3 regions of the Arthrobacter sp. Y3224055 genome follow, and region 3 is predicted to be linked to each of the others. Evidence: predicted binding sites of a transcription regulator. Region 3 holds the regulator's gene; each other region holds the start of a gene.
The links. Region 3 encodes HrcA, which represses chaperone genes, less so after heat shock. Its sites were predicted from a motif close to TTNGCACTCGNNNNNNNCGAGTGCNAA; they were not measured.
Positions count from the first base shown of each region.

Region 1: groES (co-chaperone GroES) is a predicted target of HrcA. The motif match lies at 3,387-3,413, and genes of this name have one in related genera.
Region 2: groL (chaperonin GroEL) is a predicted target of HrcA. The motif match lies at 2,964-2,990, and genes of this name have one in related genera.

Region 1 is NZ_JBNHGB010000001.1:134,166-140,554, reverse strand. Features, by position in the region: gene AC5RTY_RS00625 (iron ABC transporter ATP-binding protein) at 1-174, opposite strand, end outside; gene AC5RTY_RS00620 (iron chelate uptake ABC transporter family permease subunit) at 171-1,178, opposite strand; gene AC5RTY_RS00615 (ABC transporter permease) at 1,171-2,199, opposite strand; gene AC5RTY_RS00610 (siderophore ABC transporter substrate-binding protein) at 2,252-3,202, opposite strand; gene groES (co-chaperone GroES) at 3,547-3,843, shown strand; gene groL (chaperonin GroEL) at 3,977-5,581, shown strand; gene guaB (IMP dehydrogenase) at 5,835-6,389, shown strand, end outside.
Region 2 is NZ_JBNHGB010000008.1:32,747-39,135, reverse strand. Features, by position in the region: gene AC5RTY_RS16455 (RNase H family protein) at 1-52, opposite strand, end outside; gene AC5RTY_RS16450 (DUF4031 domain-containing protein) at 168-1,088, shown strand; gene groL (chaperonin GroEL) at 1,174-2,802, opposite strand; gene AC5RTY_RS16440 (TM2 domain-containing protein) at 3,197-3,736, shown strand; gene AC5RTY_RS16435 (cold-shock protein) at 3,819-4,025, opposite strand; gene AC5RTY_RS16430 (LytR C-terminal domain-containing protein) at 4,292-4,939, opposite strand; gene AC5RTY_RS16425 (DUF3263 domain-containing protein) at 5,000-5,308, opposite strand; gene AC5RTY_RS16420 (uracil-DNA glycosylase) at 5,477-6,232, shown strand.
Region 3 is NZ_JBNHGB010000002.1:173,904-180,292, reverse strand. Features, by position in the region: gene AC5RTY_RS06135 (16S rRNA (uracil(1498)-N(3))-methyltransferase) at 1-286, opposite strand, end outside; gene dnaJ (molecular chaperone DnaJ) at 289-1,422, opposite strand; gene hrcA (heat-inducible transcriptional repressor HrcA) at 1,496-2,509, opposite strand; gene AC5RTY_RS06120 (DUF3097 family protein) at 2,656-3,498, shown strand; gene AC5RTY_RS06115 (DUF4870 domain-containing protein) at 3,608-4,030, shown strand; gene AC5RTY_RS06110 (DUF4188 domain-containing protein) at 4,087-4,572, opposite strand; gene AC5RTY_RS06105 (TetR-like C-terminal domain-containing protein) at 4,628-5,254, shown strand; gene hemW (radical SAM family heme chaperone HemW) at 5,202-6,389, opposite strand, start outside.

The DNA of each region.
Region 1 (6,389 bases), on a different contig from region 3:
CACCGCCCCGGCGTCCATGGGCAGCAGCCGGGAAACCATGGACAGCAGCGTGGACTTGCCGGCGCCGTTCGGCCCGATGATCGAGGTGATGCCGCCGTCCTTGATGTAGCAGCTGACGTCGTCCACCACGGTCTGCGTGCCGTAGGTCTTGGAGACTCCGGAGACGTGGATCATTTGATGGAGCCTTTCAGCAGCAGGGCGATGAACAGGATGCCGCCGGCGAATTCAATGACGATGCTCAGCGCGGTATCGAAACTGAACACCTGCTCGAGGACCAGCTGGCCGCCGACCAGGGCGATGGCGCCCAGCAGCACGGCGATGGGCAGCACGTACACGTGCCGGAAGTGCGAGCACAGCAGGTAGGCCAGGCTGGCCACCAGCAGGCCAAAGAACGTGATCGGTCCCACCAGCGCGGTGGATACGGCCACCAGGATGGCGCACAGCATCAGGACGGTGGTGACGGCCCGCCGGTGGTCCACGCCCAGGTTCAGCGCCGTGTCCCGGCCCAGCGCCAGCACGTCCAGCTGCCGGCGCATCCGCCAGACCGGGACGGTGGCCGCGGCCACGGCCACCGCGGACACGGCCAGCAGCACGCCGTCCACGTTGTTGAAGCTGGCGAAGAACAGGTCCTGCAGGATGATGAATTCGCTCGGGTCGATCAGCCGCTGCAGCAGCGAGGAGATGCCGCGGAACATGGTCCCGAACACGATGCCCACCAGCAGCATCAGGTGCAGGCTCTTGCCGCCGCCGGTGAACAGCCAGCGGTAGATCAGGAAGGAGAAGCCCACCATCAGCATCACTTCGATCACGAAGCGCACCGGCGCGCCCAGGCTCAGCAGCGCCTGCCCGCCGATCGCGAAGGTCAGCCCGGTCTGGATCAGCATGTAGAGGGCATCGAAGCCCATGATCGACGGAGTCAAAATCCGGTTGGCGGTCACCGTCTGGAACAACACCGTGGACACGCCCACGGCGTACGCCACAAGCAGCATCGAACCGACTTTGATGGCACGCCGGGGCAGGATGTAGCCGAGGTTGCCGCGCAGGTCGATGGTCATGAACACCGCCACGAGGGCGGCCGTCAGCAGGCCCAACAAAATAATCCAGGTCCGCGGCCGGACCGTGGTGAGGGTGCGGCGCTTGCGATGCGTCAGCGCGGCGGGAAGTACCGAATCAGCCATTCTTGCGGGTCCTCAGCAGCAGGTAGAGGAAGACGGCGCTGCCGACGGCGGAGACGATCACGCCCACCGGGATTTCGTAGGGGTAGCGGATGGTGCGGCCGATGATGTCGCACAGCAGCACAAAGCCCGCACCGAAGACTGCGACCCAGGGAACCGCGCGGCGGGCGCTGTCGCCGAACGCCAGCGACACCAGGTTGGGCACCACCAGCCCCAGGAACGGAATGGCGCCGATGTTGACCACCACCACGGCGCTGATCAGCGAGACGATGACCAGCCCGAGCGTCAGGATCCGGCCGTAGTGCAGGCCCAGATTGGTGGAAAATTCCTGCCCCATGCCGGCCATCGTGAAGCGGTCCGCGCACAGGTAGCCGATCACCGCGAGCAGCGCGACAATCCAGAGGAGCTCGTAGCGGCCGCGGAGCACGCCGGAGAAGTCGCCGATCATCCAGCTGTTCAGCGTCTGCAGCAGGTCAAAGCGGTAGGCAAAGAACGTGGTCACCGCGGCGATGACGCCGCCCAGCATGATGCCCACCAGCGGCACGATGAGCGTGTTGCGCAGCGGGATCCGGCGCAGCACCAGCAGGAACAGGCCGGTCCCGGCGGCCGCGAACACGGTCGCCACGGACATCTTGGCCAACAGGGTGGCACCGGGGATCGCCACCGTGACCACCAGGATGCCCAGCGAGGCAGACTCCACGGTGCCCACGGTGGACGGCTCCACGAATTTGTTCCGCGCCATCAGCTGCATGATCAGCCCGGCAATCCCCAGCGCCGCGCCGGCCAGGATGACCGACAGGGTGCGCGGCAGCCGGCTGATCCAGAAAATGTCCCAGGCCTTCTGGTCGCCGGCCAGCAGGGCAGGCAGCGACACATCGCTGACGCCCACAAACATGCTGGCAATGGCCAGGACGACGACGGCGGTGGCCGCCCAGGCGAGCTGGGAACCGGATCCGCGGGCGCGGGAGCGTCCCGTCGCGGCTGCTGCCGCCGGGGCCGGACTGGAAATCGTGGAGGAAGCCATGGGTCGGGCCACCGCGCAGGCCGCCGGCGGGACGCCGGCGGCCGTACGGGTGCTACTTCGTGACGGCTGCCTGGACGGCGCTGATCATGGCGTCCGTATTATTCAGGCCGTAGCCCACCAGGTACCAGGAGGCCGAGTCCAGATAGGTAATGCTGTCGTTCTTGGCGGCGCTGGTGCCGTTGACCAGGTCGTTGTCCAGGACGGCCGCAGCGGCTTCCCCGGATTCGCCGACGGCGGAGTCGCGGTCGATCACGAACAGGTGGTCCGGGTTGGCCTCGGCGACGAATTCGTGCGAAATGGCCTCGCCGTGCGGGCCCTCGGACTTCACATCCGCGGCCGTCTGCACGCCCAGGACATCGTGCACGATGCCGAAGCGGGACCCCGAGCCGTAGGCCGTCATCTCGCCGCCGCTCGTCATCAGCACCAAACCGGTGCCGGCGTCGGCAGCTGCGGCCTTGGTGTCCTCGATCCGGGTGTCGATGGCCGCCAGCTTTTCTTCAACTTCGGCTTCCTTGCCGAAGATCTCGCCGAGGGTCGCGGAGACTTCCTTGAAGCTCTCGATCGGAGCGGCGGTGTCCACGCTCAGGTCGATTGTCGGGGCGATTTTGCTCAGCTCCCCGTAGGCCTCGGCGGTGCGGCCCGAGATGATGATCAGGTCGGGTGCGCCTTCGCTGATGGCCTCGAAGTCGGGTTCCTTCATGGAGCCGATCTTGGTGTATTCGTCGCCGGCGTACTGCGCCAGCGATTCGGGGAACACGGCCGCCTCCGGGACGCCGTCGACCTCGACGCCCAGGGCGGTGAGGCTGTCCAGCACCCCGAGATCGAAGGTGTAGACCGTCTCCGGGTTCACCGGCACGTCGGTGGTGCCGGAGGCGTGCTCAACGCTGATCGTCTCGGCGCCGGTGCCTGCCGCGGCGTCGGTCTGCTGGCCGCAGGCGCTCAGGGCGAGCATGGAAACGGCTGCGGTCATGGCCACCAGGCCGGACTTCAGGGGCTTTTTCACTGACTCTCCATTGTTCGTCAACGCCGTCCCGGGCGGGGACCGGCATTAGGCAACATAAACGTTTGCTATTTGCGCGCAGCTTGAAAGCTACCGGGTTAGGTTAGCCTAACGCAACTTGGCCGGTGGACGGCAGAGCCGATCTTCGTCACATAGGCGGCGGCCACGGAAGCCGGAGGGCCCGCCGCTGGCACTCGCCTTGACCGAGTGCTAATCCTTCTCATAGAGTCGCAGTTAGCACTCACCCCGTGTGGGTGCTAATACAAGGAACCGCCTGCCGGCACCGCGACGACGGCAGACATCTCCTTGGCCAACCTATTCGTAGCGCATGAAAAGGAGAGAGCCGAGTGTCGGTCTCCATTAAGCCTCTTGAGGATCGTATTGTTGTCCAGCCGCTCGAAGCAGAGCAGACCACGGCCTCCGGCCTGGTCATTCCGGACACCGCCAAGGAAAAGCCGCAGGAAGGCAAAGTTGTCGCGATCGGCCCCGGCCGCGTCGATGACAATGGCAACCGGGTTCCCGTTGACGTAGCCGAGGGTGACGTCGTCATCTACTCGAAGTACGGCGGAACCGAGGTCAAGGTCGGCGGGGAAGAGTACCTGGTGCTCTCCGCCCGCGACGTGCTGGCCATCGTCACCAAGTAAGGCCCATCAGCTGAGTCCGGCGGCTCGGGCGCGCGCAGTCGACGCCCGCAGCCGGAATCACGGACAACCGAAATGCCCCGGCTGCCTCCTCTAGCAGCGCAGCCGGGGCATTTTGCGTGAAAGGAACAAATTCATGGCAAAGCAGTTGGAGTTCAACGACGCCGCCCGCAAGGCGCTGGAAGCCGGCGTCGACAAGCTCGCCAATACCGTCCGGGTCACCCTCGGCCCGCGTGGCCGTAACGTGGTCCTGGACAAGAAGTGGGGCGCCCCCACCATCACCAACGACGGCGTGACCATCGCCCGCGAGGTGGAACTCGACGATCCGTACGAGAACCTCGGCGCGCAGTTGGCCAAGGAAGTCGCCACCAAGACCAACGATGTTGCCGGTGACGGCACCACCACGGCTACCGTCCTGGCCCAGGCCTTGGTGAAGGAAGGCCTCCGCAACGTGGCCGCCGGCGCCGCCCCCGGGGCCCTCAAGCACGGCATCGAGGTAGCGGTCGAGGCCGTTGCCGCCCGCCTGCTGGAGAACGCCCGCGAGGTCGAAGGCAGGGTCGCCGAGGTCGCCACCATCTCCGCCCAGAGCCCCGAGGTCGGCAAACTGCTGGCCGAAGCGTTCGACAAGGTGGGCAAGGACGGCGTCATCACCATCGAAGAGGGCTCCAGCATGGAGACCGAACTGGTGCTCACCGAGGGCATGCAGTTCGACAAGGGCCTGCTGTCGCAGTACTTCGTCACCGACCAGGAGCGCCAGGAGGCAGTCCTCGAGGACGCGCTGATCCTGATCTCCCAGGGCAAGATCTCCACGGTGCAGGAGTTCCTGCCGCTGCTGGAAAAGGTGCTGCAGGCCAACAAGCCGCTGTTCATCATCGCCGAAGACATCGACGGCGAGGCCCTGTCCACCCTGGTGGTCAACAAGATCCGCGGCACCCTCAACGTTGCCGCCGTAAAGGCGCCGGGCTTTGGCGACCGCCGCAAGGCCATGCTGCAGGACATCGCGGTGCTCACCGGCGCCCAGGTCGTGTCCGCGGACCTCGGCCTGAAGCTGGACCAGGTGGGCCTCGAGGTGCTGGGCACGGCACGCCGCATCACCGTCACCAAGGACAACACCACCATTGTTGACGGCGCCGGCTCCGAGGCCGACGTGGCCGACCGCGTGTCCCAGTTGCAGGCGGAGGTGCTGCGCACCGATTCCGATTGGGACCGCGAGAAGCTCCAGGAGCGGCTGGCCAAGCTGTCCGGCGGCATCGGCGTGATCAAGGTCGGCGCTGCCACCGAGGTCGAAATGAAGGAGAAGAAGCACCGGATCGAGGACGCCGTGTCCTCCACCCGCGCTGCCCTGGAAGAAGGCATCGTGGCCGGCGGCGGCACCGCCCTGGTGCACGCCGCCCAGGCTCTGGACACCGACCCGAACGTGCTGGCGCTCGAGGGCGACGCAGCCACCGCCGTCGGCCTGGTCCGCCGCGCGCTGGCCCAGCCGCTGCGCTGGATCGCCGAGAACGCCGGCCACGAGGGCATGGTCGTTGTCTCCAAGGTGGGCGACATGGAGCTCAATAACGGCTTCAACGCCGCCACCGGCGAATACGAGGACCTCGTCGCCGCGGGCATCATCGACCCGGTGAAGGTGACCCGCTCGGCGCTGCGCAACGCGGCCTCGATCGCGGCACTGGTGCTGACCACCGAAACCCTGGTCGTCGAGAAGCCGGCCGAAGAGGACGGGCACAACCACCAGCACTAGCGCACGCCGCCGGCTGTTGGTCGGGCCTCGCCCGTCCGGAGGGGATCCTGCCCGTGCAGGGTCCCCTTCGTCGTCGTGGGGTCCGGGGTGGTGGAAGCCCCGGAGCCGGGCGCGCACGTTAGCTCCGCCACATCGGTTGCCGCGGGAAATAGTGGGCAGGGCGGAATCGTTTTAGGATGTAACCAACCCCGGAACCCGATCCCCGCTGTCGGTGACCGGCGGCCGCCACCGGTATCGCTCGAAAGGCCCTGCAGTGTCCGAAGAATTCAATCCGTTCGCTTTCGAGGGTCTGACCTACGACGACGTGCTCCTGCTGCCCGGCCCGACGGATGTGATTCCGTCCGAGGCCGATACCAGCTCCCGCCTGACCCGCCGCATCACGGTCCAGACCCCGCTCCTCTCCGCCGCCATGGATACCGTGACGGAATCGCGGATGGCCATCGCCATGGCGCGCCAGGGCGGCCTGGGCGTCATCCACCGCAACCTGTCCATCCAGGACCAGGCCGAGCACGTGGACCGGGTCAAGCGCAGCGAGTCCGGCATGATCACCAACCCGGTGACCATCGCCCCGGACGCCACGCTGGCCGAACTGGACGAACTTTGCTACAACTACCGCGTGTCCGGACTGCCCGTGGTGGACTCCGAGGGCAAGCTGGTGGGCATCTGCACCAACCGCGACACCCGGTTCGTGCCCCGCGCCGACTATCCCACCACCAAGGTTCACGAGGTGATGACCTCCACGCCGCTGATCACGGGCAAGGTGGGCATCAGCCGCCCGGAAGTCATCGAACTGCTGGGCAAGAACCGG
Region 2 (6,389 bases), on a different contig from region 3:
CCGGTCCGGGGTTGCCGAGCGCGGAGCCATCGGCGGCAGCAGTGATAGTCATGATCTCCATCTTTTCAGATCCGACCACCGTTCCTGTCCGTGCGCGGGGCACGTGGCCTACATTCCTGGCCCTAGGGCGGGCGCGGGGCAGACATTCCTGGCCCTAGGCTGGGCACGTGGCAATACTCATCGATCCTCCGCTCTGGCCCGCGCATGGCACCCACTTTTCCCATCTGGTCTCCGACACGTCGCTGGCCGAGCTGCACCGCTTCGCCGCGGCAGCCGGGATCCGCGAGCGGGCCTTCGACCGGGACCACTACGATGTGCCGGCCAGCCGCTACGCCGAGCTGGTCAGGCTGGGTGCCGTCGAAGTCAGCGCCGGTGACCTGACCCGCCGGTTGCAGGCGAGCGGGTTGCGGGTACCGGCCCGTCAGCGCCCGGAGAGGCTGCGCAGGGTGCTGCTCCGCCGGTGGAACGAGCTGCTGCCCGGACACGAGGACCTCGGCCGAGACCTGCTGGACCGTTGGGGAGAACCGCACCGCCATTACCATGGCCCCGGCCACCTTTTGGCTGTCCTGGAGGCGCTGGAACAGCTCACTGCCCCGGCCGGCTCCGTTCCCCGGCCGCGGGCAGTATGGTTGGCGGCCTGGTTCCATGACGCCGTCTACAACGGCCGGCCCGGTGTCGACGAACAGGAATCGGCTGATCTCGCGGCTGCCTGCCTGCCGACGGCGGGCTGCAGCGGCGAGGAGACGGCCGAAGTGGTTCGGCTGGTCCTGCTCACGGCCATCCATTCGCCCGGCCCGCAGGATCTAACCGGTGCCCTGCTGTGCGACGCCGACCTGTCCGTCCTCGGCGGATCGCCGGCGGAGTACCGCAGCTATGTCCGGGACGTCCGCAAAGACTATGCGCACGTGCCCGACGCCGACTTCGCCGCCGGGCGCACCGCCGTCGTCCGCGGTCTGCTGGCGCTGGATCCGCTCTACCGGACCCCCGCGGCCAGGGAGAAGTGGCTGGAGCGTGCCCGGCACAACCTCTCGGCCGAGCTGGAAGCCTGGCACGAGAGGCCCGACTGGCTCGCTGCGGAAAGGGGATAAAGGCCGCGAGGCGCGGCTCCCATGACGGGAACCGCGCCTCGCTGAACCGTGGCCTGCTGTCAGGCCGAGGTTGTGGCGGGGAAGCTTAGAAGCCGCCCATGCCGCCCATCTCGTCGCCGCCCGGCATGGCCGGAGCGGCCTTCTCCGGCTTGTCGGCGACCACGGCTTCGGTGGTCAGGAACAGGCCGGCGATGGAGGCCGCGTTCTGCAGGGCAGAGCGGGTCACCTTGACCGGATCGTTCACGCCCGCAGCCAGCAGGTCCTCGTAGACACCGGTGGCGGCGTTCAGGCCGTGGCCGTCGGCCAGGCCGCGGACCTTGTCGGCCACGACGCCCGGCTCCAGGCCGGCGTTGAGGGCGATCTGCTTCAGCGGAGCGTCGATGGCAACCTTGACGATGTTGGCGCCGGTTGCTTCGTCGCCTTCGAGGTTGAGGTTGGCGAACGCCTTGGCGCCGGCCTGGATCAGGGCCACGCCGCCACCGGCGACGATGCCTTCCTCAACGGCAGCCTTCGCGTTGCGGACAGCGTCCTCGATGCGGTGCTTGCGCTCCTTGAGCTCGACCTCGGTTGCGGCACCGGCCTTGATGACTGCAACGCCGCCGGCCAGCTTGGCCAGGCGCTCCTGCAGCTTCTCGCGGTCGTAGTCGGAATCGGAGTTCTCGATCTCGGCCCGGATCTGGTTGACGCGCCCGGCGATGGCGTCGGCTTCGCCGGCACCTTCGACGATGGTGGTCTCGTCCTTGGTGACAACCACCTTGCGGGCCTGGCCCAGCAGGTCCAGGGTGGCGTTCTCCAGCTTGAGGCCGACCTCTTCGGCGATGACCTGGCCGCCGGTCAGGATGGCGATGTCGGCCAGCATGGCCTTGCGGCGGTCACCGAAGCCCGGAGCCTTGACGGCCACGGACTTGAAGGTGCCGCGCATCTTGTTCACGATCAGGGTGGCCAGGGCCTCGGCCTCGACGTCCTCGGCGATGATCAGCAGCGGCTTGCCCGACTGCATGACCTTCTCCAGGATGCCAACCAGGTCCTTCACGTTGGAGATCTTGGAGTTGACGATCAGGATGTACGGATCCTCGAGGACCGTCTCCTGGCGCTCTGCGTCGGTGACGAAGTATGCGGACAGGTAGCCCTTGTCGAAGCGCATGCCTTCGGTGAGCTCCAGCTCCAGGCCGAAGGTGTTGGACTCCTCGACCGTGACGACGCCTTCCTTGCCCACCTTGTCCAGGGCCTCGGCGATCAGCTCGCCGATCTGCGGATCTCCGGCGGAGATCGACGCGGTAGCGGCGATCTGTTCCTTGGTCTCGATTTCCTTGGCGGAAGCGATGAGCTCGGTGGTGACGGCGTCAACAGCCTTCTCGATGCCGCGCTTCAGGCTCAGCGGGTCGGCGCCGGCAGCAACGTTGCGCAGGCCTTCCTTGACCAGGGCCTGGGCCAGGACGGTGGCGGTGGTGGTGCCGTCACCGGCGACGTCGTCGGTCTTCTTGGCGACTTCCTTGACCAGCTCGGCGCCGATCTTCTCGTACGGGTCGTCCAGCTCGATCTCCTTGGCGATGGAAACACCATCGTTGGTGATCGTGGGGGCGCCCCACTTCTTCTCGAGCACGACGTTGCGGCCACGCGGGCCGAGGGTTACCTTAACGGCGTCAGCGAGGGTGTTGAGTCCGCGCTCGAGGCCGCGGCGGGCCTCTTCGTCAAATGCAATGATCTTTGCCATAGCGGCTTACGTCCCTTCTGGACAATAGACACTGGACGCAGCTTTTGACGGCTGCTGGCCACCTGCGGTGCCCGCGACGGACGGCTCACGACGACGGCGGATTCGGTACGCCGCGCCGCTCACCTCACCGAGGTGGCGGGTTTCACTCCCTACGGGCTTTCTTAGCAGTCAGCCCGCGAGAGTGCTAACTCAATAATTAGCACTCGCAGGTGTCGAGTGCAAGCTGTTGGGCCTGCCGGATGACGCGCTTCTCCGGCCGAGATCCCCCTGAGCACCCCCGGGCCAACAATCAGGGTGGACCCCCATGGAAACGACAGGCCCCTCCCGCGTAGATTGGCAGGCAAGACAGCGCACGCGAACAATCGGCCCGGCACCGGGCAAAGGTCGGAGAACCATGTCTGAATCACCGGACGAGAAGAACACCAGTAACCCCACCGAGCCCCTGGCACCGGGCACCAACCCGACGAGGCCGCTCGGCGGACAGCCGCCGTACGACGGAGCGGGACAGCAATACCCGCAGCCCGGCCAGCCGGGTTACGGGGCTCCGGGGCAACAGCAGCCGGCCCCGGGCCAGCAGCCCTTCGGCCAGCAACCGTACGGCGTCCCGGGACAGCAATACGCTCAGCCCGGCCAGCCGGGGCAGGGCCAGCCGGGCCAGCCCTACGGGCAGCAGCAGTACTACGGTGCTCCCCCGGGCTACTACTATCCGGAACAGAAGTCCCGGCTGATCGGCGGGCTGCTCGGCATCCTGCTGGGCGGCCTGGGCGTCCACCGGTTCTATCTGGGCCACGTCGCCATCGGCGTGGTGCAGATTGTCGTCACGTTCCTGACGTTTGGTTTCGGCGCCGTCTGGGGGTTCGTCGAGGGCATCATGATCCTGGTCGGGGCAGAGCCGTTCAAGCGCGACGCCCGCGGGATCCCGCTCAAGGAGTAGCCCGACCGGCGCGACGAACCGGCGCGACGAAACCGGCGGCGGAGGCACCCCAGCCTCCGCCGCTGTCGTCATTGCGGGTCTGCTACGGGGCGACCCGGACCTCTTCTGCCTGCGGACCCTTCTGGCCCTGGCCGATCTGGAACTCTACGCGCTGCCCCTCATCGAGGGAACGGTAACCATCCATTTGAATAGCGGACCAGTGGACAAAAACATCGGAATTTTCTTCGTCCACGGTGATGAAGCCGTAGCCCTTTTCCGCGTTGAACCATTTGACGGTTCCCAGCGCCATAGCGTTCTCCATACTCAGTAGTTCCAGCCTGCCGTGTACGGTTCAGCGGCAGGATGGTTTCACCTTAACCGCGCAGCGGGGTGAAGTGAGCTACCGCACACCTAAATGTTATTGAGGCGTAACCGAAATTCCGCTTGGAGGCCGCTCCGCATGGGTAATGGCGCTACGGGCAGTTGGCGGCCCGGCCGGCGCGCAATCCCGGCGCATGGCCTATTGGGGGTCCGGCCTGGCGAATGCCACAGTGGCGGTCCGGCGAGGAGAATGCCTTACTGGTAGCCGGGCCCCAGCGCCACGGTGACGTACTGCGAGACGTTGCCGTTTTCCTGCATCGCACTGATGCCCAGCAATTGTCCGAGGGCCCGCGCGTTGGCTTCCTGGCCCGGGTTGTAGAAGATCACCGAGCCAGCGAGCGGGGCGCCGCCCCAGTTGTCCACGACCGCGATCGACCAGCCGTCCGCCTGCACCCGCTGCGACACGGTTCCGGCCAGCCCGGTCACGCCGGTGCCGTTGAGGATCATCACCGGGTCCTGCTTGTTGACCGCCGCGGCCTCTTCCGTGGGTTCCTCGGTCTGCTCCTCGGTCGGCTCCTCGGTGGGCTCTTCCGTTGCCTCCTCGGTCGGCTTCGCGGTGGCGGTCGCTTCCGGCTCGGCGGTTTCGGTTTCCTGCGTTGTTGGCGTGGGCGAAACGCTGGCCGCGGGGGCGGCCTGGCCGGCGGCCGTGGTCGAAGATCCCCCGCCTCCCAGCAGCGGAAGCACGAAGAACGACAGGGCGCCAACCGCCAGCGCCAGTACCGCGGCCAGGACGATCAGGCCCAGGCCGTTGGACTTCGGCGTCGCCATCCGTGCGCGGTGCACACCGTGGCGGTCTGAAGTTTCGGGGACCTGGTCGAACTCATCCCGGGGGTACTTGCTCATCGCTTTCAGTGCATCCTTGTGGTGGCGAAACGGAAACCGGCCTACCAGGCCGTCCCGGTTCTAGGCGTCGGTGCCCAGCCGGCGAGCAGTGCGCGCGCGCTGGCGGGACGTACGTAGTCTACGCAATCTCTTCACCAGCATCGGATCGTGCGCCAACGCATCCTCGGTGTCGATCAACGCATTCAGGATCTGGTAGTAGTGCGTGGCGGACATGTCGAACAGTTCGCGGATGGCCTGCTCCTTGGCTCCGGCGTACTTCCACCACTGCCGCTCCAGGGCCAGCATGCGCTGGTCGCGCTCGCTCAGCGGGCTGGCATCGTCAACCTCGGCCTCGAGTGAAAAGGCACTGGCCTCGGCCGAACCCGCCACAACACACCTGCGCTTCCTAGTACTTGCTGACAGCAATCAATACCTCCCCCATGATAAAGGCGAATCACAGGCATGTCATTCACCGCCCCGGCCGGTCCCGCACGGCCCGGAGGGCGGCGTGCGCGACCTGATTGCCTGCCGGCGGGTGGTTTCCGCAAAGATGGAACTGTGAACTACGACGACGGTGCCCTCTTTCCCCTGCCAGCCCACCCGCCTGCCGCGGACCTTGGCGCCCCGTACCCGTTTGCCTCGCCGCGGGAGCTCTCCGCCGTGATTCATCCCGAGTGGGCCGAGGTGCTTGCTCCCGCCGAACCCCTGCTCTGGGACCTGGCCTCCTACCTCGACGGCGAGCGCGCCGCCGGAAAGACCTTGCTGCCCGCGCCGGCCAACGTGTTGAGGGCGTTCCAGCGGCCGCTGTCCAAGGTCAAGGTCCTGATCGTGGGACAGGACCCCTATCCCACGCCGGGACACTCGATCGGACTGGCCTTCGCCGTCGAACGGCACGTGCGCCCGCTGCCGCGCAGCCTGGCGAACATCTACCGGGAACTGCAGATGGATCTGGGCATCCGGCCGCCCCAGCACGGCGACCTGAGCGCCTGGAGCGACCAAGGCGTGCTGTTGCTTAACCGCGCACTGACCGTGGAGGCGGGCAAGGCCGGCTCCCACCGCAACAAGGGGTGGGAGCAGGTCACCGAACTCGCGGTCCGGGCGCTGGCCCAGCGCGGCGGCCCGCTGGTGGCACTGCTCTGGGGCCGCGAAGCCCAGCAGTTGGCTCCGGTACTGGAGCAGGTGCCGCGGATCGAGACGGTCCACCCCAGCCCCCTGTCGGCCTCCCGCGGATTCTTTGGGTCGCGGCCCTTCAGCCGGGTTAACGAACTGCTGGCCGCCCAGGGCGCCGAACCCGTGCACTGGGAGCTGCGCTGAGCCGGGCCTGGGCGACGTGGACGGCCGACTGGCAGACGCCGGAACGTTTTGTCCATGTTTTGCGCGCGGCTCCGGCGTCGCCGCAGGTCAAGGCCTTAACGGTTTCCAAGACATGGACAGTTTCGGCCAAACGTGGACAGCCGGGACCTTGCCTGGA
Region 3 (6,389 bases):
CGTCGCGGTTTCCCTTAACCAGCGCCTGCACCAGCACCAACTCCGGGTCGGGCCGTGGCTCCTGCAGGATCCGGAGCGCGCGGACGGTGAGCTGGCCGGAGGTGCCGGCAACGGCCTCCCCTACCAGCCGCCGGCCCCGCCCGTCGGCCAGATCGACGGCTTCACCCGGTTCGATCCGCTTGACCGTGACGGCGTGCCGCGCCTCGTCCCCGGCCAGGGTGAAGCTGTCGCCCGGAGCGACGTCGTCGAGCTCGCCCGGAGCGGTGAAGAACAGGTGGTTGGTCACGCCTAGAGGTTACCGAGCCGGTCCCGCAGGCGGGCGAAGACGCCAGTGCCGGAGGACGCCAGCTTGCCCTCGGTGTATTCCTCGCCGCGGGCCCTGGCCAGCCGGCGCAGCAGGTCCTCCTGCTCCGCATCCAGCTTGCTCGGGGTCTCCACATGCACGTGCACCTGCAGGTCGCCGCGACCGTAGCCGCGCAGGTGGGTCACGCCCAGGCCGCGCAGGGTGAGGGTCTCGCCCGCCTGCGTGCCGGGCTTGATGCTGACTTCCTGTTCGCCGTCGAAGGTGTCCAGCGTAAGGTCGGTGCCCAGCGCGGCAGCGGTCATCGGCACCGAGAGCGTGACGTGCAGGTCGTCGCCCTCGCGGATGAAATTCTTGTCCGGGTTCACGCGGATTTCCACATACAGGTCGCCCTGCGGGCCGCCGGCGGGGCCTGCTTCGCCCTGGCCGGCCAGCTGGATCCGCGTTCCGGTCCCGACGCCCGCCGGGAGCTTGATGGTCAGCGAACGCCGGCTGCGGACGCGGCCCTCACCGTTGCACTCGTTGCAGGGGTCGGGAATGACCGTACCGAAGCCCTGGCAGCTGCCGCACGCGGCAGTGGTCATGACCTGGCCCAGGATGGACCGCACCGCACGCTGGACCTGGCCGGAACCGCCGCAGATGTCGCAGGTGCGCGGGCTGGTGCCGGGGCGGCAGCAACTGCCGTCGCAGGTGGGGCAGACAACGGCGGTGTCCACTTCGATTTTCTTGTTGACGCCGAAGACCGCGTCCTTGAGGTCGATCCGCACGTTGATCAGGGCGTCCTGGCCGCGGCGGGTCCGGGAGGCCGGACCGGCGCCGCCCGCTCCGGCGCCGCCGAAGAAGCTTTCGAAGATGTCCTGGAAGGCGAACCCGGACCCGGAGAAGCCGCCGCCGAAGCCGGTGTCGTTGCCGTTCTCGTTGCCGGTGGTGTCGTAGATGCGCCGCTTCTGCGGGTCGGACAGCACCTCGTACGCGTGGCTGACCTGCTTGAACTGTTCGGCTGCCTCCGGGCCGGGGTTCACGTCCGGATGCAGCTTGCGGGCCAGCTTGCGGTAGGCCTTCTTGATTTCCTCGGTGGAGGCGTCCTGGCTGACACCGAGGGCGTCGTAGTGGTTACTCACCTTGTAGTACTTCACTTCCTGGGGATCGGTTCACCGGCGCCGACGGCCGGTGCGGACACTGCGCGGCGTGTGGCTAGCCGGCGAGGATCCGTGACAAATAACGTGCGACGGCGCGCACCGCGGCCATGGTGGTGGGATAGTCCATTCGGGTGGGGCCGAGGATGCCGACCTTGGCCGTCGCGCCCGGGCCGTACCCGGTGGCCACTACGGAGGTTTCGGCCAGCGAACCGTAGGGGTTTTCGCTGCCGATGCTCACCGACATGCCACGCGCGTCCTGATGCAGTTCGGAGAGCAACTGCAGCAGCACCACCTGTTCTTCAAGAGCCTCGAGGATGGGACCGATGCTCAGCTGGAAGTCGACCGTGGATCGGGCCAGGTTGGCCGTGCCGGCCATCAAGATCCGCTCCTCGTTCGTGGCCGCGGCAAGCTGCGAAAGCTGCGACGCCAGGGCCTCGGCCGTGCCCGCCGGCCCCGCCTGCGGCGGCACCGGGGAGTTCTTCAGCAGCCCCGGCACTGCCGCCAGCGGCTTCCCGGACAGCACCGACAGGAATGCCGTGCGCAGCGTGGCCAGGGCATCCTCGGTGACGTCCGCCGGAAGCGCCGCGACATGCTGCTCCACCTTGCCGTTGTCCGCGATCAGCACGACCAGGGCCCTTTTGGGAGCCAGCAGGATGAACTCGATGTGCCGCACCTTGGCAGCACCCAGCTGGGGATACTGGATGACGGCCACCTGGTTGGTCAACTGGGACAGCAACCGCACGGTGCGTTCCATGACATCATCAAGGTCGTCGGCGCCTTCCAGCAGTTTCTGGATGGCGCGGCGCTCGGGGGCAGAGAGCGGCTTGACGTCCGAAATCCGATCCACGAACAGGCGGTAGCCCTTGTCCGTGGGAATCCGGCCGGCACTGGTGTGCGGGGCGACGATCAGCCCCTCTTCCTCCAGCGCCGCCATGTCGTTGCGGATCGTGGCTGACGACACGCCCAGGCTGTGCCGGTCGACCAGTGCCTTGGAGCCCACCGGCTCGCGCGAGTGCACATAGTCTTCGACAATGGCGCGGAGCACTTCCAGCCTCCGGACCTCGCTCACTGCACTCCTCCTGTCTCCAACTCGTCTGCGGACAGACCGTTAGCACTCAACACGTCCAAGTGCTAAGTCTAATACGTCGCCGCCGTTGTTAGCATTGTCGGGCGGCCGTGCCGTGAGGACGACAACCAGCAGAGGACTTAAAGTTTATGAGCAGCTACGGCTGGGGCCCCCAGGATCTCACCGCCCCCAAGGCCCGGGCACTGCGCGAAATCGGCGCCGAACCGGGACTGGTGCTCGAGGACGCACAGAGCGGGTGGGTCGGCGCCGTCGTCCGGGTGGAGAAGTCCGGCGGTGTGCATCTGGTGTCGCTGGAAGACCGCCGGGGCAAGGTCCGCTCGTTCCCGCTGGGTTTCGGCTTCCTGTTCGAGGGCGAGCCGGTGAAGGTGGTGCCGGCGGCGCCGGCGGCGAAGGCTCCCGTCCGGCAACGGACGGCCTCCGGTTCGGTCAAGGTCGAGGGACAGCGGGCCAGGGTCGCGCGGGCCAGCCGGATCTGGGTCGAAGGCAAGCATGACGCCGAACTCGTGGAGAAGGTCTGGGGTGACGACCTCCGGGTAGAGGGGATCGTGGTCGAACCCCTGCACGGCGTGGACGATTTGGCAGCTGCCGTGGCGGACTTCTCCCCCGGCCCGCAGCGCAGGCTCGGCATCCTGGTGGACCATCTGGTCCCCAACTCCAAGGAGTGGCGGATAGCCGAGGCCGCCATGGCCGTGCCCGCGGCGGCGGGCAACGTACTGATTGTTGGCCACCCCTACGTCGATGTGTGGCAGGCCATCAAACCGGCGGTCATCGGGCGGTCCGCGTGGCCGGTGGTTCCGCGCGGCACCGATTGGAAGACCGGCATCCTCGCCGGCCTCGGCTGGCCGCACCGGACCCAGATAGACATCGCCGACGGCTGGAAGAGGCTGCTGGGCAGTGTTAACACCTATGCCGACCTGGAGCCCAGTCTCCTGGGCCGGGTGGAGGAAGTCATTGATTTCCTGACGGTTTGAGCGGGTTAAGGCCGGCGCCCCCGCCCGCGGAATGCACCGGGAGACGGGCTGGAACAGCTAGGCTAGGAACAGAAGTGAGCCGTCAGAAGATTTTCCGAAGGTAGGTCCAGTGTCCGAGAACTCTGCTCGCCAGCAGCAGCCGGAGCGCAAGTCCGCTCCGCGCCAGCAGTACCAGAGCGCGTCGGCGTCCGCTTTGCCCCTGACCCCTTCGGAGGACCGGCAATGGGCCACCATGGCGCACTTCGGCGGCATCCTGGGCTGCTTCCCGTCGCTGGCGATCTACCTGATCTTCAAGGACCGGGGTCCCTTTACCGCCCAGGAGTCCAAAGAGGCCCTGAACTTCACGGTTCCGCCCACGGCGGTGGCCATCATTGCGAACCTGCTGATCCTCATCCCGGCGGTCAGCGGGCTCTTTGCCGTCATCGCGGCCGCCATCTGGGTCTTCCTCACGGTCTATTCCGTCATCGCCGGCGTCAAGTGCAACCGCGGCGTTCCCTACCGGTACGCCTACAACCTGCGCCTGTTTCGGTAGCTCTGACATACGGCCCGCACAGCCGCTCCGGTAGCCCTGCCGGCCCTGCCCCCCTCCTACCCTGCCTGCCGGGAGAACCGCTGGCGGGCGGTGTTCATCCCCGCCGCGATCGGCACGTGGGCGGTCGCCGCGGCCAGACCGAAGCGCGGCATGTCGCTGTAGACACTCTCCCGGCCCCCCGGCACCGTCTCGTACGTTTCGTGCCATACGCCGACGTCCCCGCTGCCTGCCGATTCGCGCATGAACCGCCGCCAGGGTTCCAGGTGTGGCGCCGAGCGGTCGGACGCGAACCGCTGCAGATGTTCCGGGCTCTTCCAGTAGCTGAGCATGATCGTGGTGCGCCCGAACCATTGGTGGAAGCCCAGCAGACCGGCCTCCGGCGATGCCGCCAGGTGCGCCAGCATCGCCGGCATTGCCGACGCGGTGCGGGCCACCTTGCCGATCTTCCACCAGCGGTTCGCCCGCATCCCGATGAGGAAGACCGTGACCCGTTCGCCGCCCGGATCGGCTGTGTACCGTCCTGTGTGTACGTGTTCCGACATGAGCCGATTCCTTTCGTAACAGTGTTACAGAACATTGTTATGGAATACTGGGGTCATGGCAAGACCCATAGTCCACGATGATTCGCTGCGCCGCACACTCCTCGATACTGCCGCGGCCCTGATCGCCCGCGACGGCGCCCCCGCCGTGTCGCTCCGGGCGATCGCGGCGGCGGCCGGGACGTCGACGACGGCGGTGTACTCGCTCTTCGGCGGGAAGGCGGAGCTGCTCACCGCCATCCTCGACGACGGTTTCGCCTCCTTCGCGGCCTCCCAGCAGCGCGCCGCTCCCGACGGACTGGAGGCGCTGGGCAAGGCTTACCGGGCGTGGGCCCTGGAGCATCCGGTCCTGTATGGGCTCATGTTCGGCGGCTCACTGGCCAGCCAGGTGCCGTGCCAGCCGACGCCCGGCGCCGCGGAACCGGCGATCGCGCCGCTGTTTGCCGCCGTCGCCGCCGCCCTGCCCGGGGCGTCGGACGACGACGTCGCGTCCATGGTGGGCGTGGTGTGGGGCCAGGTCCACGGGCTCGTCTCGTTGGAGCTCGCGGGCGCGCCGGCGGCCGGGTGGAGCTGGGACTCCGCCTACGAGGCGGCCCTGCACCGGATCGGCCGGTCGCTGGAGGCCGGCACGGTCAGTCCTCGAGCAGCCGCCGCACCACGGCATCGGCCAGCAGCCGGCCCTTGAGGGTGAGCCGGATGGTCCCGGCGAAGGCCGCGGCCGGGTCGACCAGGGCGTCGGCGATCAGCCCGGCCACGGCCTTCCGGCCGTTCGGGCCCAGGTCCCGGGTCTGCAGCCCGTCGATGATGCGGGTCTGGAGCATCACGTGTTCCAGCTGGCGGGTGCCGGTGTCCAGCGTTTCGCGGCCGGCTGCCGGAGATACCCCCGTGGCCAGCCGCTGGGCGTACGCCGCGGGGTGCTTCACGTTCCACCACCGGACGCCGCCCACGTGCGAATGTGCGCCCGGACCGGCTCCCCACCAGTCGTCCCCGCGCCAGTAGGCCAGGTTGTGCCGGCAGCGGTCCTCGGGAGTGCGGGCCCAGTTGCTGACCTCGTACCAGCCGAAGCCTGCCGCGCCGAGCCGCGCGTCGGCGATCTCATACTTGGCGGCATGGTCGTCGTCGTCGATGCCGTGCACTTCGCCGCGCCGGATCTGGGCGGCAAGCTTGGTGCCTTCCTCGACGATCAGGGCGTAGGCGGAGATATGGTCCGGCGCGCAGGCGATCGCGGAGTCGAGGCTGACTTCCCAGTCCGCGATGGATTCGCCCGGCGTGCCGTAGATCAGGTCGAGGCTGACGTTCAGCCCGGCGTCGCGTGCCCACTGCACCGCCTGCGGCACCCGCTCCGGGTCATGCGTGCGGTCGAGCACCTGCAGGACGTGCGGCACGGCCGACTGCATGCCGAAGGACACCCGGGTGAATCCGGCGTCCGCCAGGATCTCCAGTGACTGCGGCGTCACCGAGTCCGGGTTGGCCTCCGTGGTGACCTCGGCGCCCGGCTCCAAACCCCACAGGCCCGCGGCCCGGCGCAGCATGGACGCCAGGTCCGCCGCCGGCAGCAGGGTGGGCGTGCCACCCCCAAAGAACACCGTGGACAGCGGCCGGTCCGGCACGCCGGAATCGCGCAGGACCCGCGCGGCCAGCTCCAGCTCCGTGTTCAGGGTGCCCGAGTATTCATCCTGCGACGCGCCGGAACCCAGTTCCTTGGCGGTGTACGTGTTGAAATCGCAGTAGCCGCAGCGCACCCGGCAGAACGGGATGTGCACATACAGGCAGAACGCGCGGTCCTCCGCGCCGGCCGCCGCCTGCGCGGGCAGCAGGCC